Regions from separate parts of the Kitasatospora sp. NPDC004745 genome, predicted to be linked through region 1. Evidence: riboswitches for the same ligand, from Rfam matches in the RefSeq annotation. Region 1 holds a riboswitch; each other region holds the start of a gene.
What was found. Region 1 has a riboswitch for cyclic di-AMP ahead of ACFYUY_RS03375 (transglycosylase family protein). Riboswitches for the same ligand answer to the same signal wherever they lie in the genome.
Positions count from the first base shown of each region.

Region 1 (4,509 bases):
CACCCCCGCGCCATTACCGGAAAGCGCACCGGAAAAGACAAAGGCCGTCGTGGTGTCAGCACCCACGACGGCCCCCCGATGGCGATGCGGCGGCCGGTCAGACCGCCAGGTGGTCGAACTCCCCGTCCTTGGCCCCCAGCAGCAGGGCGGCGATCTCGGCACGGGTGTAGATGAGCGCCGGACCTTCCGGGAAACGCGAGTTGCGCATCGCCACATCGCCCCCCGGCAGGGCCGCGAACTCGACGCAGTTCCCCTGGGAGTTGCTGTGCAGGCTCTTCTGCCAGACCACCCCCTTGAGGTCGGCGGCCGCCATCCCGTTGTAGGTGTCGTACGAGCCGTGCGTGTCCTGCGAGTCGTGCATAGAAATCTCCCGAAGAGCTCCGGAGTGGTCGTCCAGCGCGGCGCCCCCGGCACCCGCCGAACGAACGGACCGGCCCCGTACCGGCCCGGAACAACGCCTCACTTGACGCGATGATAGCTGCAGTGCACGTGCATCAGCACGGGACGTTGCAGGTGCACGATGCTTTTCACCGGCGGCCCCGAACTCTTCACGGACCCTTTTCCTGACGGTACGTAAACGGACATAGCCGACTGAATCGACGAAGTCCCGATAACCGGCCGTGAGCGGACCCCCGCTGAATGTTGATCTTCGAATGCCGGGAGTCGCACTCCTGTGACCCTCCGTCAGACGCATCGGACAGCACCTCCGTGCTGTGAGACATCTCACGCACCGCACGTGCAACGCGCAGCCCCGTCCGGGACGTCACGGCAACCACCGGAGCCCTTCCGGGGGTTGGGTGAGATATGTCCGCATTGCTGTGGATCCGCCCGGATCGGCACACGTCGCGCACCGCGCGCGCACCGCGGCCGCGCGGAACCCGAACGGCAGCCGACTGCAGGCCCGACCGGCCGATGTCCTACGATCTCCGGCATGAGCACCGCAGCCATCCCGGGCGCGCCACTGCCCGTCCGCACTCCAGGCTCCCGTGCGCGGGGGCGCCACCGCCGTCCCGAGCGCCCCGAGATTCCGACCGGCGCCCCGGCCCTGGTGCTGGCCGTGCCCGCGACCGCAGGGCCCGAGTCCCGCTCGGTCGTCGAGGAACTGCTGTCGATCGTCCGCAGCGAGCAGGCCGGCGTCCGCACCGCGGTCGGCTACCTCCCCGGTGGGAACACCGAGGCCGACGACAGCGAGGACCGCACCGTCGCCGAGCTCCTGGCCATGGCCGCCGAGGCCGGCCTGCCGGCGCCCGTCGTGGTCCCGCTGGTCCCCGGCCCGCACGGCTTCCTGACCGAACTCCACGCCCTCGCAGCGGAGTACGGCGCGTCCGTCACCGACGTGCTCGGCCCGCACCCGCTGCTCGCCGAGGCCGTCCACGTGCGCCTGTCCGAGGCCGGGCTGGCCCGCGCCGACCGGGCCAGGCTGTTCGCCATCGCGACCGCCGCGGACGGCGTGGTCCTGACCACCGTCGGCGGCGAGGAGGCCGCCGCGGCGGCCGGCATCACCGGCGTACTGCTGGCGGCCCGGCTGGCCGTCCCGGTCATCCCCGCCGCGCTCGACGTGCCCGGCTCGGTGGCCGCGGCCGTCAACCACCTCAAGGAGACCGGCTCCCTGCGCCCCGCGCTGGCCCCGCTGGTGATCGGCCCGGAGGCCGACTCCGAGCTGCTCGCGACGGCCGCCGAGGAGACGGGCTGCCCGTCCGCCGCTCCGCTGGGCGCCTACCCGACGGTCGGCCAGCTGATCGCCTCGACCTACCTGGCCGCGCTGCCGGCGCCCTCCCCGGAGGAGCTGGCCCAGGCCGAGGCGGAGGCCGCCGCGGAGGCCGCTGAGGGCACCCACGGCGCCCACGCCGCCGCCGGGGGGCCCGAGGAGTAGTAGCGGGACACCACGCGCACCGAAGGGCCCGGAACGGCTTCGTTCCGGGCCCTTCCGGCTTGCCCCGTACGGGAGTTAAGGCGTGAATAGGCGCGATGTCCGTTCTGTTGATGTTTGATCGGTTCTGCCCGGGGCGCGGGCCGGCGGCCGGGAATCGGCCGCGCCTCCCGCATCGCGGACGCACCCGATCACACCCCGACGCGTCGTCAGCCGTTTCCTGAGGCGCGGCCAGTTGTGCGCACCCGTAGCGCCGTTGCGGGAAAACGATCATTTCGGATCATGACGGACAGCGGAAACGATCATTCTCGCCAAACCGTGATGTGCATCACAGTGTTTGCGGTTTGAACTTAAGTCTGCTTAACGTGCTCCCCGTTCGTGACCACACGGACCCAGTTCATCCGCAACGCCGAGTCCTGCCGTCGGGTGCCCTGGAAGCGCGAAAACGCACCACGGCAGGAGCGGGGGACCCACAGGTAAGTCGCCCCGGACCGTTCCCAGGAACGGTTCAGGGCTAGGGGTGAAGCCGCGTCCACAGCGCGGCCGGGCAACTCCAGCCCGAATCCGACAGCTCACCTCGCAGGCGTGGGAGAGGACCACGTCTTCATGCTGCCCACCAACGGCACCCGTCTGTCCAGCCGCACCCGCCGCGTCATCGCCGCCATCGGCGTCGCGGGCGTCGGCCTCACGATCCCCTGCCTCACCACCGGCACCGCCTCCGCCGCCTCCGTCGCGACCTGGGACAAGGTCGCCCAGTGCGAGAGCAGCGGCAACTGGAGCATCAACACCGGCAACGGCTTCTACGGCGGCCTGCAGTTCACCTCCAGCACCTGGGCCGCCTTCGGCGGCACCGCGTACGCCCCGCAGGCGAACCTGGCCACCAAGGACCAGCAGATCGCCGTCGCCGAGAAGGTCCTCGCCTCGCAGGGCCCCGGCGCCTGGCCGGTCTGCTCGGTCCAGGCCGGCCTGACCAAGGGCGGCGCCCCGGCCGCCGTCGACACCTCCGCGGGCTCCACCGCCGGTGCGACGGCCGCCAAGCCCGCCCCGGCCGCCAAGCCCGCGCAGACCCCCGCCCCGGCCGCCAAGCCGGCCGCGCCGGCCCAGGAGCAGACCTCCGGCGACTCCGCCAAGAGCACCTGGACCCAGAAGCACCAGGAGCAGGCCCAGGGCGGCGCCCAGGCCGAGAGCGACGACTACACCGTCGTGGCCGGCGACTGGCTGTCCTCCATCGCCGACAAGCACAACATCGACGGCGGCTGGCAGCGGCTCTACGAGCTCAACCGCGGCACCCTGACCGACGGCCCGAACACCATCTACCCGGGCCAGCACCTGTCCTTCAAGGACGCCGGCCAGGGCCGGCAGGCGGCCACCGCGACCAAGTCCGGCTCGGACTTCAGCTGGTTCGACCGTTCGAAGAAGTCCGGCCAGACCACCGACGGCGGTGCCGTGAACGCCAAGCCGGCCGCGCAGACCCAGGCCCCGGCCGCCCAGGCCCCGGCCCAGGCCGCCACCGGCAGCATGGCCGCCGCGGTCTCCTTCGCCGAGTCGAAGGTCGGCCAGGCCTACGTCTACGGCGGCACCGGCAACGGCGGCTGGGACTGCTCCGGCCTGACCCAGGCCGCGCTGCGCGCCGCGGGCGTCTCCATCCCGCGCGTGGCCGCGGACCAGGCCGCCGCCAGCACCCACGTCTCGCTGGACAACCTGCAGCCGGGCGACCTGCTGTTCTGGTCCAACAACGGCCAGGACTCCGGCGTCTACCACGTCGCGATCTACGTCGGCGGCGGCAAGTACGTCGAGGCCGCCAACCCGAGCTCGGGCGTGCGCGAGCAGACCGTCGCCAACTGGGCCCCGGACTTCGCCGGCCGGGTCTGAGGCACACCGGCGGGCCACGGGCGGCACGGCACAGCCGACGGCTGACGGCTGACGGCTGACGGCTGACGGCGAACAGCTGACAGATTTCAGATTTCAGATTTCAGCCGACAGATTTCATCATCTGAAACCTGTCATCTGTCACCCGCCCCCGTCGCCCGCCGCACGGAACCCCCGGGGGAGAGCCCGATCGCTCTCCCCCGGGGGTTCCGGCGTACCCGCCCTCCGCCGGCCGAAGGTCATGGTCAAAGCCGGCCACACCGGGCATGCTGCTGCTCTGCACCCGAGGAGGAGCCACCATGGCCCAGGTCACCGTCACACTCGACGCCAACCTCGCGATCGACGCGATGCTACTCTCCGGCACCAAGAACCCGCAGGACGCCGTCGAACTGGTCCTGCGGGACTACCTGGCCCGCGGCCGCCGCACCGGGACCCGGACCGGCGACCCCGCCGACGACCGGCGGCTCACCCGCAGCCGCCCCACCGACCAGCAGGGCTGACCCGCCCCACCCGCCGCCGTCCGCGCCACCCCCGCACACGGCACACGGCACCCATGCGAAACGGGCCCCGGGGAGCGGTCGCTCCCCGGGGCCCGTCGGCCGTCCACGGCCCGTCGCTCAGCGCGCGCAGGCCCCCGTCGAGCCCCGCATGACCAGCTCCGGCTGGAACATGAACTCCCCCCGCTGGGCCGCGTTGCCGCCGACCTCCTCCAGCAGCGCGTCCACCGCCGCCGTGGCCATCGCCTCGACCGGCTGGCGGATCGTCGTCAA
Region 1 is NZ_JBIALK010000001.1:763,761-768,269, reverse strand. It holds gene ACFYUY_RS03385 (DUF397 domain-containing protein) at 98-361, opposite strand; gene ACFYUY_RS03380 (hypothetical protein) at 932-1,873, shown strand; cyclic di-AMP (ydaO/yuaA leader) riboswitch at 2,270-2,469, shown strand; gene ACFYUY_RS03375 (transglycosylase family protein) at 2,456-3,742, shown strand; gene ACFYUY_RS03370 (hypothetical protein) at 4,039-4,239, shown strand; gene ACFYUY_RS03365 (LacI family DNA-binding transcriptional regulator) at 4,357-4,509, opposite strand, start outside.

Region 2 (4,509 bases), on a different contig from region 1:
GATCGCGCCCCAGGTGCCCGGACGGACCTGGCGCACCGGCTCCGGCTCGGGGACGTCCAGGCCCAGCATGCCGCGGGCGCGGGCCCGCTCCGTCCGGCCCAGGCCCCGGGCGGCGGTGGTCAGGCCGGCCAGCACGGGCAGGCCGAGGACGGTGACGAAGGTGCCGAGCCCCAGGCAGAACAGGGTGATCACGAGGGAGAAGCCGACGACGGCCACCGGCAGGCCGGTGAGCGCGTAGCCGATCTCGCGGTAGTACTGCCCGGCGAACGGCGCCCGCCAGAAGGACGGCACCGACCCGGGCCGGCTGGAGCGGGCGGGGGTGCGGTACGGGTCGTCGCCGTAACCGCCGAGGACGTCCCAGTCGCGCTCCTGCATGCTTCGGCTGCTGCTCATGTCCCGGCCTCGGTCCCTCGTTCTCGGTTGCTGACCCGGCCAGTCTGGTCGAGCGGGCGGTGCGGAACGATCCGGGGACCCGGCGGATCGGGGGTGGGGTTAACCCCCGGTCCGGGAGCGCGCTCAACCGGGCGGGTCACCCGGCCGGGCCGGCCCACTCCCCGGTGGTCAGCGCGTACCGGTGCGCGCCGGACCGGACGCCGGCCCCGGGCGGGTCGTGCCGAACCGGCCCCTGCGCCCGGAACCCGAGCCGGGTGAGCACCGCGGCGGAGGCCCGGTTGTCCACGTCGACCCGGGCGGTGAGGCGGCGCAGGCCGAGGACGCCGAAGGCCAGCCCGCAGAGCAGGCCGACGATCTCGCCCGCGTGACCGCGTCCGCGGGCCCCGCGGCCGACCGCGTAGCCGAGCTCGGCGCAGCGGCCGGTGCCGAGGGTCAGGGAGGCGTGGGCGATCGGGGTGGCGTCCGCCGGGTCCTCGGCGTCCTCGCGCCGGGTGACGGCGAGCTGGTACGTCCGCCGTTCCCGCGCGAGCGCCTCCTCCAGGTAGAGCTCGATCTGGTCGGCGCAGGTCTCGCGGTCCCAGGGGTCGAACGGGAGGTACCGGGTGACCTCCGGGTCGCCGAACAGCGCGTGCAGCGCGTCCACGTCCCCGGGGGTGTGGTGGTACTCGCGGATGGCCAGTCGGGAGCCGGTGAGTCGTACGGGGACCATGGCTGGCGACCCTACCCCCGGCCAGCGGTTACCGTTCGGGCTATGAACGACGAAGACCTGCGGCTCGCCCCGCGCACCAGGGCCGCCGACCTGCTCGCCTGGGCGGCGGCGGAGGGCCGCGCCCCGGTGGCCGAGGGGCCGCTGCGAGCCGTCCTGGCCCTGCTGGAGCTGGGCGGGGGCAGGATGCACGACGGCTGGCCCGAGCTGACCTCGAACGCGGTGGAGCACCTGCTCTACGAGCGTCTCCACCTCTACGTCCAGCCCGGGCCGGAGACGGACCCGCTGGCGTACGGCGCCTCGGTCGAGCTGCTGGTGGACCACCAGCGGGCGGCCCGGCGGCTGAACGCCAAGCGGCAGGAGCGGCTGCACGCCGAGGCCGAGTGGCAGGGCGAGGTCGCGGCCGGGCTGCTGCGCCGGGCCGACCTGGTGACCTGGCCCCGGCTGTACGCGCTGCTGCTGCACGCGTACGAGGTGGACGTCGCGGACCCGGCGGCGGTGCGGGCCTGGCTGGACGGCTTCCGGGAGCTGGCGGAGGAGGAGCGGCTGGCGGCGATCGCCGCGCTGGTCCCGACCGGCTGGCTGGACGAGCTGGACGAGCAGGGCTGGGGGCCGGCCCGGGTGCTTTCGGTCGGCATGGCGACGGACGGCGCGCGCCGGCTGCTGGAGCAGGGGCTGATGCGGCGCAGCTACCGCAACCTGGCGGAGCTGACCGCCGCGGGCCGGCCGATGCCGGACGAACTGTCCGGGGGCTTCGGGGAGTTCGAGGAGGCTGCGGCGCAGGCCGCGCTCGACCTGTGCGGCGAGTGGACCGTCCCGGGGCTGGCGCGGCTGCTGCTGGAGGAGTTCCCGGACCTCGCACCGGAGCCGGGGCAGGAGGAGATCGACGCCTACCTGGCGGGGCTGCCGCAGGAGTAGCCGCCCGCGGGGCGACGTGCCGGAGCCCCGGCCGCACGCGTGCGGCCGGGGCTCCGGTCCGTTCGGGTCCGCCGCGGCCCGCCGCGGTCGGCGGGGGCCGGCGGGGGCCGGTGGGTGCCGGTGGGTGCCGGCGGGGGCGCCGGCTCAGGGGGTGAGGCCGCGCTGCTCCAGCCAGGTCTCCGGGTCGACCGGGGCGCCGCCGCCGGGGCGGACCTCCAGGTGCAGGTGGGGGCCGGTGACGTTGCCGGTGGCGCCGACCTTGCCGATCTGCTGGCCGGAGGTGACCTTGCCGGAGCCCTTGATGATCGAGGAGAGGTGGCAGTACCAGATCTCGGTGCCGTCGGGCAGGGTCTCGACGATCCGGTAGCCGTACGAACCGGACCAGCCGGCCGAGGTGATGGTGCCCTGGCCGACCGCGAAGACCGGGGTCCCGGTGTCGGCGGCGAAGTCCAGACCGGTGTGCAGGTGGGCCCAGTAGCGGGCGCTCTGGCCGTAGTGGGCGGAGAGGTTGTAGTCCTTCACCGGCAGGGTGAGGGCGGCGGCCTTGGCCCGCTCGGCCTCCTCGGCGGCCCGCTTGGCCTCGGCCTCCTTGGCGGCGGCCTTGGCCTCGGCCTCCTTGGCGGCCTGGACGCGGGCGCCCTCCTCGGCGGCGGTGCGCTGGCTGTCGGCCTGCTGCTGGATCCGGGCGGCGAGCGCGAGCCCGGGGTCGGCGGAGAGGGCGACCGGGGTCTCGTCGGGGGCCTCGACGGCGGGCGCGGCGGCCGGGGTGGCGGAGGCGAAGCCGGTGGCGCCCAGGGTGGCCGCGACGGCGGTGACGCCGAGCAGCGGGGAGGCTCCGCGGGTCTGACGCGGCATCCGGTGCCGGTTGGCGTCGGCTTCCGGGGCGGGGTGCTCCAGGTCGACCATGCCGGGGTGGTCGAGGAGCCGGGTACCGGCTGCGGGGCCGGCCGGGTGTGCCGGGGTGTGCGTCGACGCCACGGAGGCGCGCTCCTTTCCTTCCTTCGCGCCTACCGGGTTAGCTGACGGGTTCGGAGCAGGAAGGTCTCCTACGGCCGGGCCTGGGCCCCGCCGATTCACCCCAAGGAACGTGGTTCCCCGGCTCCCTGGCCTGCCCGGAGGCCGGCCGGCGGGATTAGGCGACGGCGCACGGTGCCGTCTGGGTACGGCGTTGACGACCGCGCTGCGTTATCAAACGTTAATCCTAGGGCGCCCCGATTCCAAGCCGTCCGCCCGGGACGACCGGAGATGACCAGGGCGCTCTGGTAGGTGATGGCGGGTTTTGTCCCCGTTGACCGGCATTGAGCCGCTCGACGTGATCGAACGTCAGCGAACGACCCCCCATCTGAGTACGCCTACTCATGTGCGGACCGATCACCCCGCCGCATCCTGACGCCATGAACGCACCGATGCAGTCCCGCACCACGGCCGCGTACTACATCCAGGCCGTGCTCTCCTTCGCGCTGTCCGGCGGAGCCCTCGCCGTCGGGATCGCCTACCTGCCGGTCGGCGGCTGGACCCGCGCCTTCCTGGCGATCGGGCTCCTCTACACCGTCACCTCGTCCTTCACGCTCGCCAAGGTGGTCCGGGACCGGCAGGAGACCAACGAGATCGTCACCCGGGTGGACCAGGCCCGGCTGGAGAAGCTGCTCAGCGAGCACGACCCGTTCAAGGTCGACGGGGTCTGAGCGGGCACCGGGCGACCCCGGGGCGGACGGCGCCGAGGGCTTGACGGCTAAGGCTATTAGCCTTAGCTTTATGGCTATCGGCAGACGCCGACGACCCGCAGCGGCGGTCCCAGGAGGCCCACCATGAACGCCACCAGCGCCACCAGCACCCAGTACCTCGACGTCCCCGGCGGGCGCCTCGCCTACGACGACACCCGGCAGGGCGACGGCGCCCCCGTCGTCCTGCTCCCCGGGATGCTCGACACCCGCGCCGCCTACCGGCACCTGCACCCGCTGCTGACCGCCGCCGGCCACCGCGTCATCACCATGGACCTGCGCGGCTTCGGCGAGTCCTCGATCGTCTGGGACGACTACTCCCCCGCCGCCATCGCCACCGACGTCCTGGCCCTGCTGAACCACCTCGGCATCGAACGCGCCGTGCTCGTCGGCAACTCCTACACCGGCGCGACCGTCGTCAAGGTCGCCGGTGACGCCCCGCAGCGGGTCGCCGGGATCGCCCTGATCGACGCCTTCGTCGAGAACCCCCCGGCCAACGCCCTCATGCGCGGCGTCGTCCGCGCGATGGGCGCCCTGATCGTCCACTGGCCGGCCTTCTGGGGCTTCTACCACCGCAAGCTCGCCTTCCCCGGTGCCAGGCCCGCCGACTTCGACGCCTACGTCGACGGACTCGTCGCCGCCATGCGCACCCCGGGCCGCCGGACGGCCACCCGCGGACACGTCTCCGGCGACTCCGCGCCGATCGGCTGGACCGCCGCCGTCCGCTGCCCCGCGCTCGTCGTCATGGGCGGCAAGGACCCCGACTTCCCC
Region 2 is NZ_JBIALK010000039.1:40,882-45,390, reverse strand. It holds gene ACFYUY_RS37335 (sensor domain-containing protein) at 1-393, opposite strand, end outside; gene ACFYUY_RS37330 (GNAT family N-acetyltransferase) at 530-1,102, opposite strand; gene ACFYUY_RS37325 (hypothetical protein) at 1,145-2,017, shown strand; gene ACFYUY_RS37320 (M23 family metallopeptidase) at 2,162-2,995, opposite strand; cyclic di-AMP (ydaO/yuaA leader) riboswitch at 3,008-3,166, opposite strand; gene ACFYUY_RS37315 (YiaA/YiaB family inner membrane protein) at 3,412-3,702, shown strand; gene ACFYUY_RS37310 (alpha/beta fold hydrolase) at 3,826-4,509, shown strand, end outside.
Region 2: linked by a shared signal. The riboswitch ahead of ACFYUY_RS37320 (M23 family metallopeptidase) and the one ahead of ACFYUY_RS03375 (transglycosylase family protein) in region 1 are both predicted to bind cyclic di-AMP.

Region 3 (4,509 bases), 230 kb from region 1:
AAGCCCTCGAACTCCGACCTGGAGGTGGTCCGGATCGACCCGGACCCCGCTCCGCCCGGTGGCAGCACGACGATCCACGCATTCGTCGGGAACGGCGGCCCCGACACCACCGCCTCGCCGTTCACCGTCGTGGTCACCCTGCCGGAGGGGGTCACCCCCGAGGAGCCGTTCTTCCCCGAGGACTGCGAGGTGTTCCAGAACGGCCACCGGGTGCGCTGCGTCTTCCCCGCGGGGCTGAAGTCGGGGCGCAGCGCGACCGCGCTCGTCCCGGTCCGTCTCTCCCCCGACCTCCCGCTCGGCACCCTCCAGGGCGGCTGGGTCGCGGTGCGCGGCGCGGACGACAAGGACGAGACCAACAACCGGAAGCCGTTCGAGATCAGGGTGGTCGAGACGACCAACGACTGAGCCGGTACGCCCGAGCGCCCGGGGCCGAGTGGTCGGCCCCGGGCGCTCGGGCGTCAGCAGCCGGGAACGGGCTGCCGGCGGTGATCACGTGAGCCGTCGGGCCCGAGCGGCTGGGCCCGACGGCTCACGCGTCAGCGGTAGACCCGGACGTAGTCCGCGGCCATGCTGAGCGGCGTGGTCCCCTGCGGCGCCGGGTGGTACTGCCCCGCGCACACCGAGAGGTTGAGGATCAGGTACGCCGACCAGTTGGCGCCGACGCCCTTGCCGTCCGAGAAGACCTTGACGCCGTTGACGTACCAGTCGACCGAGTTGGCGCCGTAGTAGGTGCCGATCGTCACCCACTGGTCCTTCGCGACGGCACCGGCGTCGGTGTAGTACTTGGCGTTGCCGGGGTTGACGTGGTTGGTCAGCTCCAGCAGGTTCGGGTTGTCGGGGTGGTACTCGAAGGAGTCGATCTCCCCGTTGCCGTTCTTCCAGGTCCACAGGGCCGGCCAGGCACCGGAACCGGACGGCAGCTTGACCCGGGTCTCGGCGTAGTCGCCGGTCTTGACCTGGAAGCCCTCGCTGGAGCCCTCGGTGGTCAGGAAGCCCGCGTTCCAGGCCTGCTTGCCGTTCTCCAGGGTGGTGCCGCTCGGCGCGGCCGTGAAGGTGGCGACCCCGTTGGCGACGCTGACGTTGTTCTTGTTCAGCAGGTCGAGCTTGTTGTCGTCCGGGTTGTGGTTCCCGTACCTGTAGGCGGTGCTCTTGTCACCGACCCAGCGCGAGCCCCAGGTGATCGAGCTGTTGAACTCGTCGGACCAGGTCAGCGCCTTGCCCGCGACCGGGGAGGCCGGGGTGCCCGCCGAGGGGCTCGCCGTGGCACCGGGGGTGCTGGTGGGGGACGGCGTCGGGGTGGCGGTGGGGGTCGCGGTGGGAGCCGGGGTCGGGGTCGCCGTGCCGGAGACCACCAGCTGCTGCGAGGGCAGGTTGTGCCAGGCGCCGCCGAGGTCCTGCCAGAAGCCGAACTGGCTGTACGTCCCGGCCGGCAGCGCGCGGGCACCGCTGGTGAAGGACAGCCCGCTCGGGCAGATCTGCACGTTGGAGAGGTTGCCGGGGAAGTCCAGGTTGGTGCCGCGCGCGTCGCGCACGCCCACACCCACCGTCTTCGCGGTGACGCAGGCCGAGGAGTGGACGGTCAGCGAGGCGGTGGCGGCCTTGTTGGCGACCATCGTCGCGGGGGCCAGCCGGTCCTGGGTGACGGTCGGGGTGGTGGCGGCGTGGGCGGCGACGGTCGCCGGGAGGCCCAGCAGACCGGCACCGCTGACGGCGACCGCCCCGGTGGCGGCGAGGGCGGCGAAGCGGCCCCGGTGGGCCGGGCGGGCGTGGCGCGGCGTGCGGCGCCGGAGGGCAGGCTGGTGCATGGGGTGTCCTCTGCGACGCCTGCGAGGTGAGCTGTCGGGTTCGGGCTGCAGTTGCCCGGCCGCCGGTGGGAGCGGCTTCACCCCTAGCCGCGACCCGCACGCGGGAGAGCGTGCGGGCCGGGCGCTGACCTTGGTTCCCCCGCTCCCGTCCACTGTGGTCCTCGGTTGCCCGCCGGCGGGTGGACGGGACTCGGCGTCCCGGCGGCGGGGTCCGCGTGGCGGACGGCCGTTGCAGGCTAGGCAGACCGTCCGTGAACGGACAACTCTGCCGGGCGGGTTGTCGCGCAGCTCACAGTGGTGTCGATCAACGACGCTGCGTGGCGGTCGAGTTGATCATCCCCTCGGCCGAGCCGGGCGTCCATTCGACTCCCGGCCTGCGCCGCCGGCGCCCGGCGACCGGAGGACGGCTCGCCGGTGCCGCCGAGGGACGTCCGGCGGGCGCCCGCCCGGTGCGCCCTCCGGCGCGGCCGACTCCCCCGGCCGCGCCCGGCACAACTGCACCCGCCGGGCTCGCCCGGTCGGATAAATTGGAGGTCCGACATCTTCCGCAGTGCACAAGACCCCACGGACCACCCGTGCGCACCCCACCGGGAACGAGGTACCGCCCCACCATGACCGCGCCCCTGCCCGCCTTCGCCGGCCGCACCTACCTCTTCCGGGCCGACAACGGCGCGGCCTTCCGCAACGCCTACTCGGCCGACGGCACGCGGCTGCGCTGGGAGGGCCTCGGCGAGTCCGCGGGCCAGTGGGAGGACGTGCGGCTGCACGTCGCCGAGGTGGCGCCGGAGATCTACTTCGTCAGCTGGACGGAGCAGAGCGGGATCACCGTCAGCCACGTGATGGACCTCGGCAGGCTGACGGTCCGCGCCTTCTGGACATTCGAGGGCGAGGGCGGCCGGGTGGGCGAGCTGCACACCGGGACCCTGGAGCGGGTGGCCTGACCGATCGGTCCGGGCGGTCCGGCCGGGGGCCGCTGCGGTCCGGGGCCGTTGCGGTCCGGAGCCGTTGCGGTCAGGGGTCGGTCGGGCCTGGGCCGGGCTCGGGCCTGGGCCGGTCGGACCGGGGCTCAGACGGTCTGGTTGGGCACCTTGAGGTGCTGGGACAGCCACTCGAGCGAGGAGGGCAGCAGCGCGCTCCACGTCTCGAAGTTGTGGCCGCCGTTCTCCAGCATGCTGTAGGACACCTTCATCGGGTCCTTCACCGCGTCGACGAAGGCCTCGGTCTCGCGCCGGTAGTCGCCGTCGCCCTTCTTGGTGCCGGCGAGGAGCACGGACACCTTCGGCTGCGGCAGGTTCTTCAGCCGCCACAACAGGTTCGCCTCGTTGCGGCGCTGGCTGCTGCCGCCGAACAGGTCCCCCGTGGTCGGGTCGTCCGCCGCGTCGTAGTAGGCGGAGAGCGCGACGGCCGTCGGGAAGACGTCGGGGTGGCGCATGGCCAGCTTGAGCGCGCAGTAGCCACCGGTGGAGTTGCCCATGAAGGCCCAGGCCTGTGGGTCCGCGGAGACCCGGTAGCTCGCCTGGATCGCCGAGGGGACGTCCTTGGTGAAGTACGTGTCGGACTGCGCGCCGCCCGGGATGTCCTCGCACTCGGTGTCCTGCGGCAGGGCGGGCGAGGGGCGCACCAGGACCATGACGGTCGGCTGCATCCGGCCCTCCTGGAGCAGCTTGAGCGCCGCGCCGGGGTAGTTGAAGCGCGTGATCAGGTTCTCGGCGATCCCCGGGAACCCGGTGCTCACGATCACCGCCGGGAACTGCTTCTGCGCGTACTCCGGCTGGAAGTACTGCGGCGGCAGGTAGACGTAGCCCTCGGTGGAGAGGCGGCTGACCGCGCCGTCGATCCGCACCTTGCGGATCTCCCCCGACTGGGCGGGCTCGCGGCCCATCGCGCCGCCGCCCTTGACGGAGGCGTGGCCGATCGTCTCCACGAGCAGGCGCCCGGAGGCGTCCGCCTTGTTGTGAATGACCACCGGTCCGGTGTCGCCGGTGCCCAGCAGGTCGTCCCAACTGCTGTAGAAAGCGAAGTAGTTGTTGGCCACCAGGCCGAGCGCGGCGAGCACCGCGAGCTGGGTCGCGAGCAGTGCGCCGATCCTCCCCAGGACCGCCTGCCAGGTCGCTCTCGCGAGTCTGGGCCAGAGCCAGACCGTGCCGGCCATCATCACGACGGCGATCAATACGGTCAGCGCCAACACCTTGTGGCTCGTCAGACCCATGTCCTGCTTGCTCCCACGCCTCGAACTCCAGTCCCCTCCGCTGGGGACATCCGAGGAGGTCACCCCGGTTCCCCCCGCCGGGGCGCGAGGATCAACCCTAGCGTCCGGCTGGGAGAAGGCTGACGACGGCTGGGAGGTCACGGGGAGTCTGCTGGTCGTTTCCGGGTGACAGATGACAGGTGACAGAGTTTGAAATCTGTTATCTGTTATCTGTCGTCTGAAATCTGTCAGCTGTCAGCTGTTGACACCACGTGGGCGGACCGGGCCGGCGGGATGGCGGACGACGGCCACGGCCCGGCGCCGACCGTCGCCGCCCTACCGACACGCCGGCCACGCACCCCCTACCCTGAGCGTGCATCAGGTCGAGACGGACCGACACGGAAGGCGACCCATGGGCGGCTGGACGGACGACATCCGGGCACGGGTGCGGGAGCCCCGGATCTGGTACGTGGCGACCACCGGGGCGGACGGAGCCCCGCACGTCACGCCGATGTG
Region 3 is NZ_JBIALK010000001.1:532,074-536,582, reverse strand. It holds gene ACFYUY_RS02455 (hypothetical protein) at 1-405, shown strand, start outside; gene ACFYUY_RS02450 (hypothetical protein) at 537-1,805, opposite strand; cyclic di-AMP (ydaO/yuaA leader) riboswitch at 1,814-1,972, opposite strand; gene ACFYUY_RS02445 (MoaF N-terminal domain-containing protein) at 2,417-2,746, shown strand; gene ACFYUY_RS02440 (alpha/beta hydrolase-fold protein) at 2,872-4,014, opposite strand; gene ACFYUY_RS02435 (PPOX class F420-dependent oxidoreductase) at 4,406-4,509, shown strand, end outside.
Region 3: linked by a shared signal. The riboswitch ahead of ACFYUY_RS02450 (hypothetical protein) and the one ahead of ACFYUY_RS03375 (transglycosylase family protein) in region 1 are both predicted to bind cyclic di-AMP.

Region 4 (4,509 bases), on a different contig from region 1:
CCTCGACCGCGGCCAGCACCGTCGCGGTCAGCGGCGCCACCAGCAGGGTCATCCCGCAGCCCATCACCGTCACGGCCGGCAGCACGTCGGCCCAGTAGGTGGAGCCGGCGCCGATGCGCAGCATCAGCAGCACCCCGGCGGCGCACAACAGCGGCCCGACGGTCAGCGGGATCCGCGGGCCGATCCGCTTGCCCAGCCGCCCGGCGCGCGCCGAGAACGTGAGCATCAGCACGGTGATCGGGACCAGGGCGAGGCCGGAGACCAGCGGGGAGAAGCCCGAGACGATCTGCAGCTGCACGACCAGCAGGAAGAACACCCCGCTGAACGCCGCGTAGACGCACAGGGTGACCAGGTTCACGGCGGTGAACAGCCGGGAGGAGAAGAGGCCGAGCGGCAGCATCGGCTCGGCGGCGCGGCGTTCGACCGTGAGGAAGGCCGCGCCGAGCACCAGCCCGACCGCTCCGGCGAACCAGACCGCGGGGGAGAGGCCCTCCCCGGCGGCGGTCAACGCGTAGGTGAGCGCACCGAGGGCGAGCGCGGCGAGCAGCGCACCGAGGACGTCGAAGCGACCGGTGGCGCTCTCGTCCCGGCTCTCCGGGACGTGCCGGGCGCCGACCGCGACGACGGCGGCCGCCAGCGGCAGGTTGAGCAGGAAGATCCACCGCCAGCCGGGGCCGTCCACCAGCCAGCCGCCGAGGAACGGGCCGACCGCCGCCGACACGCCGCCGAGCCCCGACCACAGGCCGACCGCCGCCGAGCGGTCCTCCGGGTGGAAGACGGCCTGCAGCATGGCGAGCGAACCGGGGGTGAGCAGCGCGCCGCCGATGCCCTGCACGGCGCGGGCCGCGACCAGCACCTGGATGGTGGGGGCGGCGGCGCAGGCCGCCGAGGCGGCGGCGAACCAGACCACCCCGATCAGGAACACCCGGCGCCGGCCGTACCGGTCGCCGAGCGCGCCGCCGAGCAGGATCAGCCCGGCGAGCGTCAGCAGATAGGCGTTCAGGGTCCATTGCAGGGAGGCGAGGGAGGCACCGAGGTCGGTGCCGATCCGGGGCAGCGCGACGTTCACCACGGTGCCGTCGAGCATCGCCATGCTGGAGCCGAGCACGGTTGCCAGGAGTACCCAGCGTCCCTGCGCGGTGCCCAGGCGCAGGGTGCCGGCCGCGGAGGTGGCCACGGCCCGATCCTGCGCCCCGCGGGGCCCGCGTGACAAGGGTCACCGGGGGGTGTGTCGACGGTGTGCGGTGCGTGAGCGAACGGTCGCGCAGCGGTGGCGGGATCGGCGCAGCGTCGTGGATCAGTGGCGCCGGGTGAATGGATTGTGCACGCACGGTGCAGCCGATCATTCGGAGTGTCACGGCCCCGGCGGGGATGGTTGTCCGTTCAAGAGATCGACATTGCTTCACCCGGACGGATGGGTTTTAGTTCAGCGACCGCCCGGCCAGTCCGGACGGATCCGCCGGGTGGAACGCCGAATCCTGCCGCTGCCCGGTGGTTCGAACTGAACTCTGTACGGCAGGAGCGGGGGACCCACAGGTAAGTCGCCGGACCGGGATCGGCACGCGCTTCGCGTACCGGATCCCAGGGCCGGCTTGGGGTGAAGCCGCGCATGCGGCCGGGCAACTCCAGCCCGAACCCGACAGCTCACCTCGCAGGCGTCGGAGAGGAAACTTCCATGCCTGCTCAGGCTCGTCGTATCGCCCTGCCCCGCGCCGCCCGCATCGGCATCGCCACCGCGGTCACCGGGGTCTCCTTCGCCCTTCCGCTCGTGGCCGCCGTGAGCGCCCAGGCGCACACCGCCCCGGCCGCCCCGGCCGCGCAGAGCTCCACCTGGACCGGCGCCACCAGCGTCGACGCCAAGCCGGCCGCCCCGGCCGCCGCTCCCGTCACCGCCCCGGCCCAGGCCGAGAGCTACCGCGTCGTCAGCGGTGACACCCTGTCGAAGATCGCCGACGCCAAGCACGTCGACGGTGGCTGGCAGGCGCTGTACGAGCACAACCGCTCGGTCGTCGGCGGCAACCCGAACCTGATCTTCCCGGGTCAGCACCTCTCGATCGCCGGCCACGCCGCGCCGTCCGCGGACGCCGCCCCGGCGAAGCCCGCCGCCCCGGCCGCCCCGGCCAAGCCCGCCGCCCCGGCCAAGCCGAAGGCCCAGGTGCAGGCCAAGACCGAGGCCGCCAAGCCGTCCGCCCCGGTCCAGACCCAGGTGCAGACCGCGGCCCCGAAGCCGGCCGCCGCCGTCACCGCCGCCCCGGCCGCCGCCAGCACCTCGGGCTTCGTCGCCCCGCTGGCCAACCCGAAGCTGGGCACCGCCTACGGCGTGGCCGGTTCGATGTGGGCCTCCGGCCACCACACCGGCCAGGACTTCGTCGCCTCCACCGGCACCCCGCTGCGCGCCGTCGCCAACGGCGTCGTGGTGAAGGCCGGCAACGGTGGCGCCTACGGCAACGAGGTCGAGATCAAGCTCGCCGACGGCCACTACGCCGAGTACGCGCACCTCTCCTCGATCGGCGTGTCGATCGGTCAGGCCGTCACCGTCGGCCAGCAGATCGGCCTCTCCGGTGCGACCGGCAACGTGACCGGCCCGCACCTGCACTTCGAGATCCGCACCGGCTCCGAGTACGGCTCGGACATCGACCCGGTCGCCTACCTGCGGGCGCACGGCGTCGCTCTCTGACCCTGACGGGTCGAGGGCCCGGTCCCGCCGGACGGGCCCTTCGGGACTACCGCTGATGCGGGGCGAAACGATCCTCCGGGATGGTCATGTCGGGTGACCGCTCGACCGGGTGATCGCCGCAACGGCGGACATGGGCGCGGGACACGCCCAGGCCGGCCCGGCTCGCGAGACCTCCCTCGCGAGCCGGGCCGGCCGCTGCCGTTTCCGCCGCCGTTCCCGGGGGCGTTCCCGGTGCGTCTCCGCTTCCGGCGCCGGCGCGCGCAACGGGCGGACGGCGCCGGGGGTGTGACGTCGGCCCCGGGGGCGTCCGCCGCCTGCCGCCTGTCGGGTGCCGTTCGCCGGGTGCCGTTCGCCGGGCTGCGGGTTCAGAGCCGGTGGACGGGCAGGCCCTGCTCCGCGGCGTTCAGCAGCTCGTGCACCCGCTGGCCGAACTCCTCGGTGTCGGCGACGGGTTCGGGGAAGACCAGGCGGACGTCGCGGTGGCCGTGCGGGTGGTCCAGGCGCAGCACCAGGCCGTGCCGGTCCAGGGCGAGCGGCCGGACGTCCGGCCGCCCGGCGAGCAGCGCCGGGTCGAGCAGCCGGGTGAGGACGGCGACGGCGTCCGCGTGGTCGTCGGCGAGGTGGGTGAGCAGTGCGGCCTCGTACCGGGCCAGCGGGTCGGGCGCGGCGTGGGCGAGGTCGGCGGCGGTGAGGGCGCCGGTGCCGTACGGGGTGGACAGGACGGCGTGGGCGACGTCCACGCGCAGGTGGACGCTGATGCCGTCGTCGGCGAGGTGGGCCAGGTGCAGCCGGCCGGCCAGGGTGAGGCGGGCGCGGATCCGGTCGCGGACGGCGACGGGGGAGACGTCGGTGACGTCGAGCACGACCGCGAGGCCGTCGGTCTCGCGCGCGGCGGCGGTGGAGAGCGGGGAGCCGAGCGGGGCGCGCAGGCGCAGCCGGGAGCCGTGGACGGAGACCGGGGTGTCCAGGTCGTGGTGCTCGCCGAGGGCGCGGACGGTGAGCGAGGAGGTCGCGGCGAGGAGGCTGTGGACCCGTTCGGCGGTGGTGGGCTCGGGCACCGGGGCGTCGTCGGTGGGCAGACTCATGACGGACCTCCAGTTGGTTAGGTGAGCCTAACCTAATCACCGTGGGAGGGTGTGGCAAGTGCCGCCCCGTCCGCGCCGTCCGAGCGGTGCGCGGAAGGGCCCGGACGCGCGGGGCGTCCGGGCCCTTCCGTCCGGGCGGCGGCGCTCAGCCGATCACGGCCTGGGCGTCGATCTCGACCAGCATCGGCTCCTGCGGCAGCTCGACGAAGACCGTCGTCCGGCAGGGCTTCACCCCGCCGGGCTTCACGTTCTCCTCGATGAACTCCGCGTAGACCTCGTTCATCAGCGGGAAGTCGGCCCGCTGCGTGAGGTAGACCCGGAACATCACCACGTCCTCGATGGTCGCGCCACCGGCCTCGACGATCGCCTTGACGTTCTCCAGCGTGCGCCGGGTCTGGGCCCGCACGTCGCCGCGGTACAGGTACTCGCCGGTCGCCGGGTCCTGCGGGCCCTGGCCGGAGACCTGGAGGATCGGGCCCTTGCGGACGCCCTGGGAGAACGTCCAGGCGGGCGCGGGGGCGCCGTCGGTGCGGATCTCGGTCTTGTCGGTCATCGGCTTCCTCGTGTTCTGGCGGTCGGTCAGGTACGGTCCGGGCGGCCGCAGTCGGCCGAGACGGCGCGGGCGGTGGCGAGCAGCTGCGGGAGGAGGTCCAGCACCTGCTCGTAGGGCAGCACGACGTCCGGGACGGAGATGGACGCGGCGGCGACGACCCGGCCGGTGACGTCCCGGATCGGCGCCGCCACGCA
Region 4 is NZ_JBIALK010000017.1:35,279-39,787, forward strand. It holds gene ACFYUY_RS25160 (MFS transporter) at 1-1,177, opposite strand, end outside; cyclic di-AMP (ydaO/yuaA leader) riboswitch at 1,490-1,673, shown strand; gene ACFYUY_RS25165 (peptidoglycan DD-metalloendopeptidase family protein) at 1,676-2,677, shown strand; gene ACFYUY_RS25170 (DUF2470 domain-containing protein) at 3,043-3,762, opposite strand; gene ACFYUY_RS25175 (RidA family protein) at 3,908-4,315, opposite strand; gene ACFYUY_RS25180 (IclR family transcriptional regulator) at 4,342-4,509, opposite strand, start outside.
Region 4: linked by a shared signal. The riboswitch ahead of ACFYUY_RS25165 (peptidoglycan DD-metalloendopeptidase family protein) and the one ahead of ACFYUY_RS03375 (transglycosylase family protein) in region 1 are both predicted to bind cyclic di-AMP.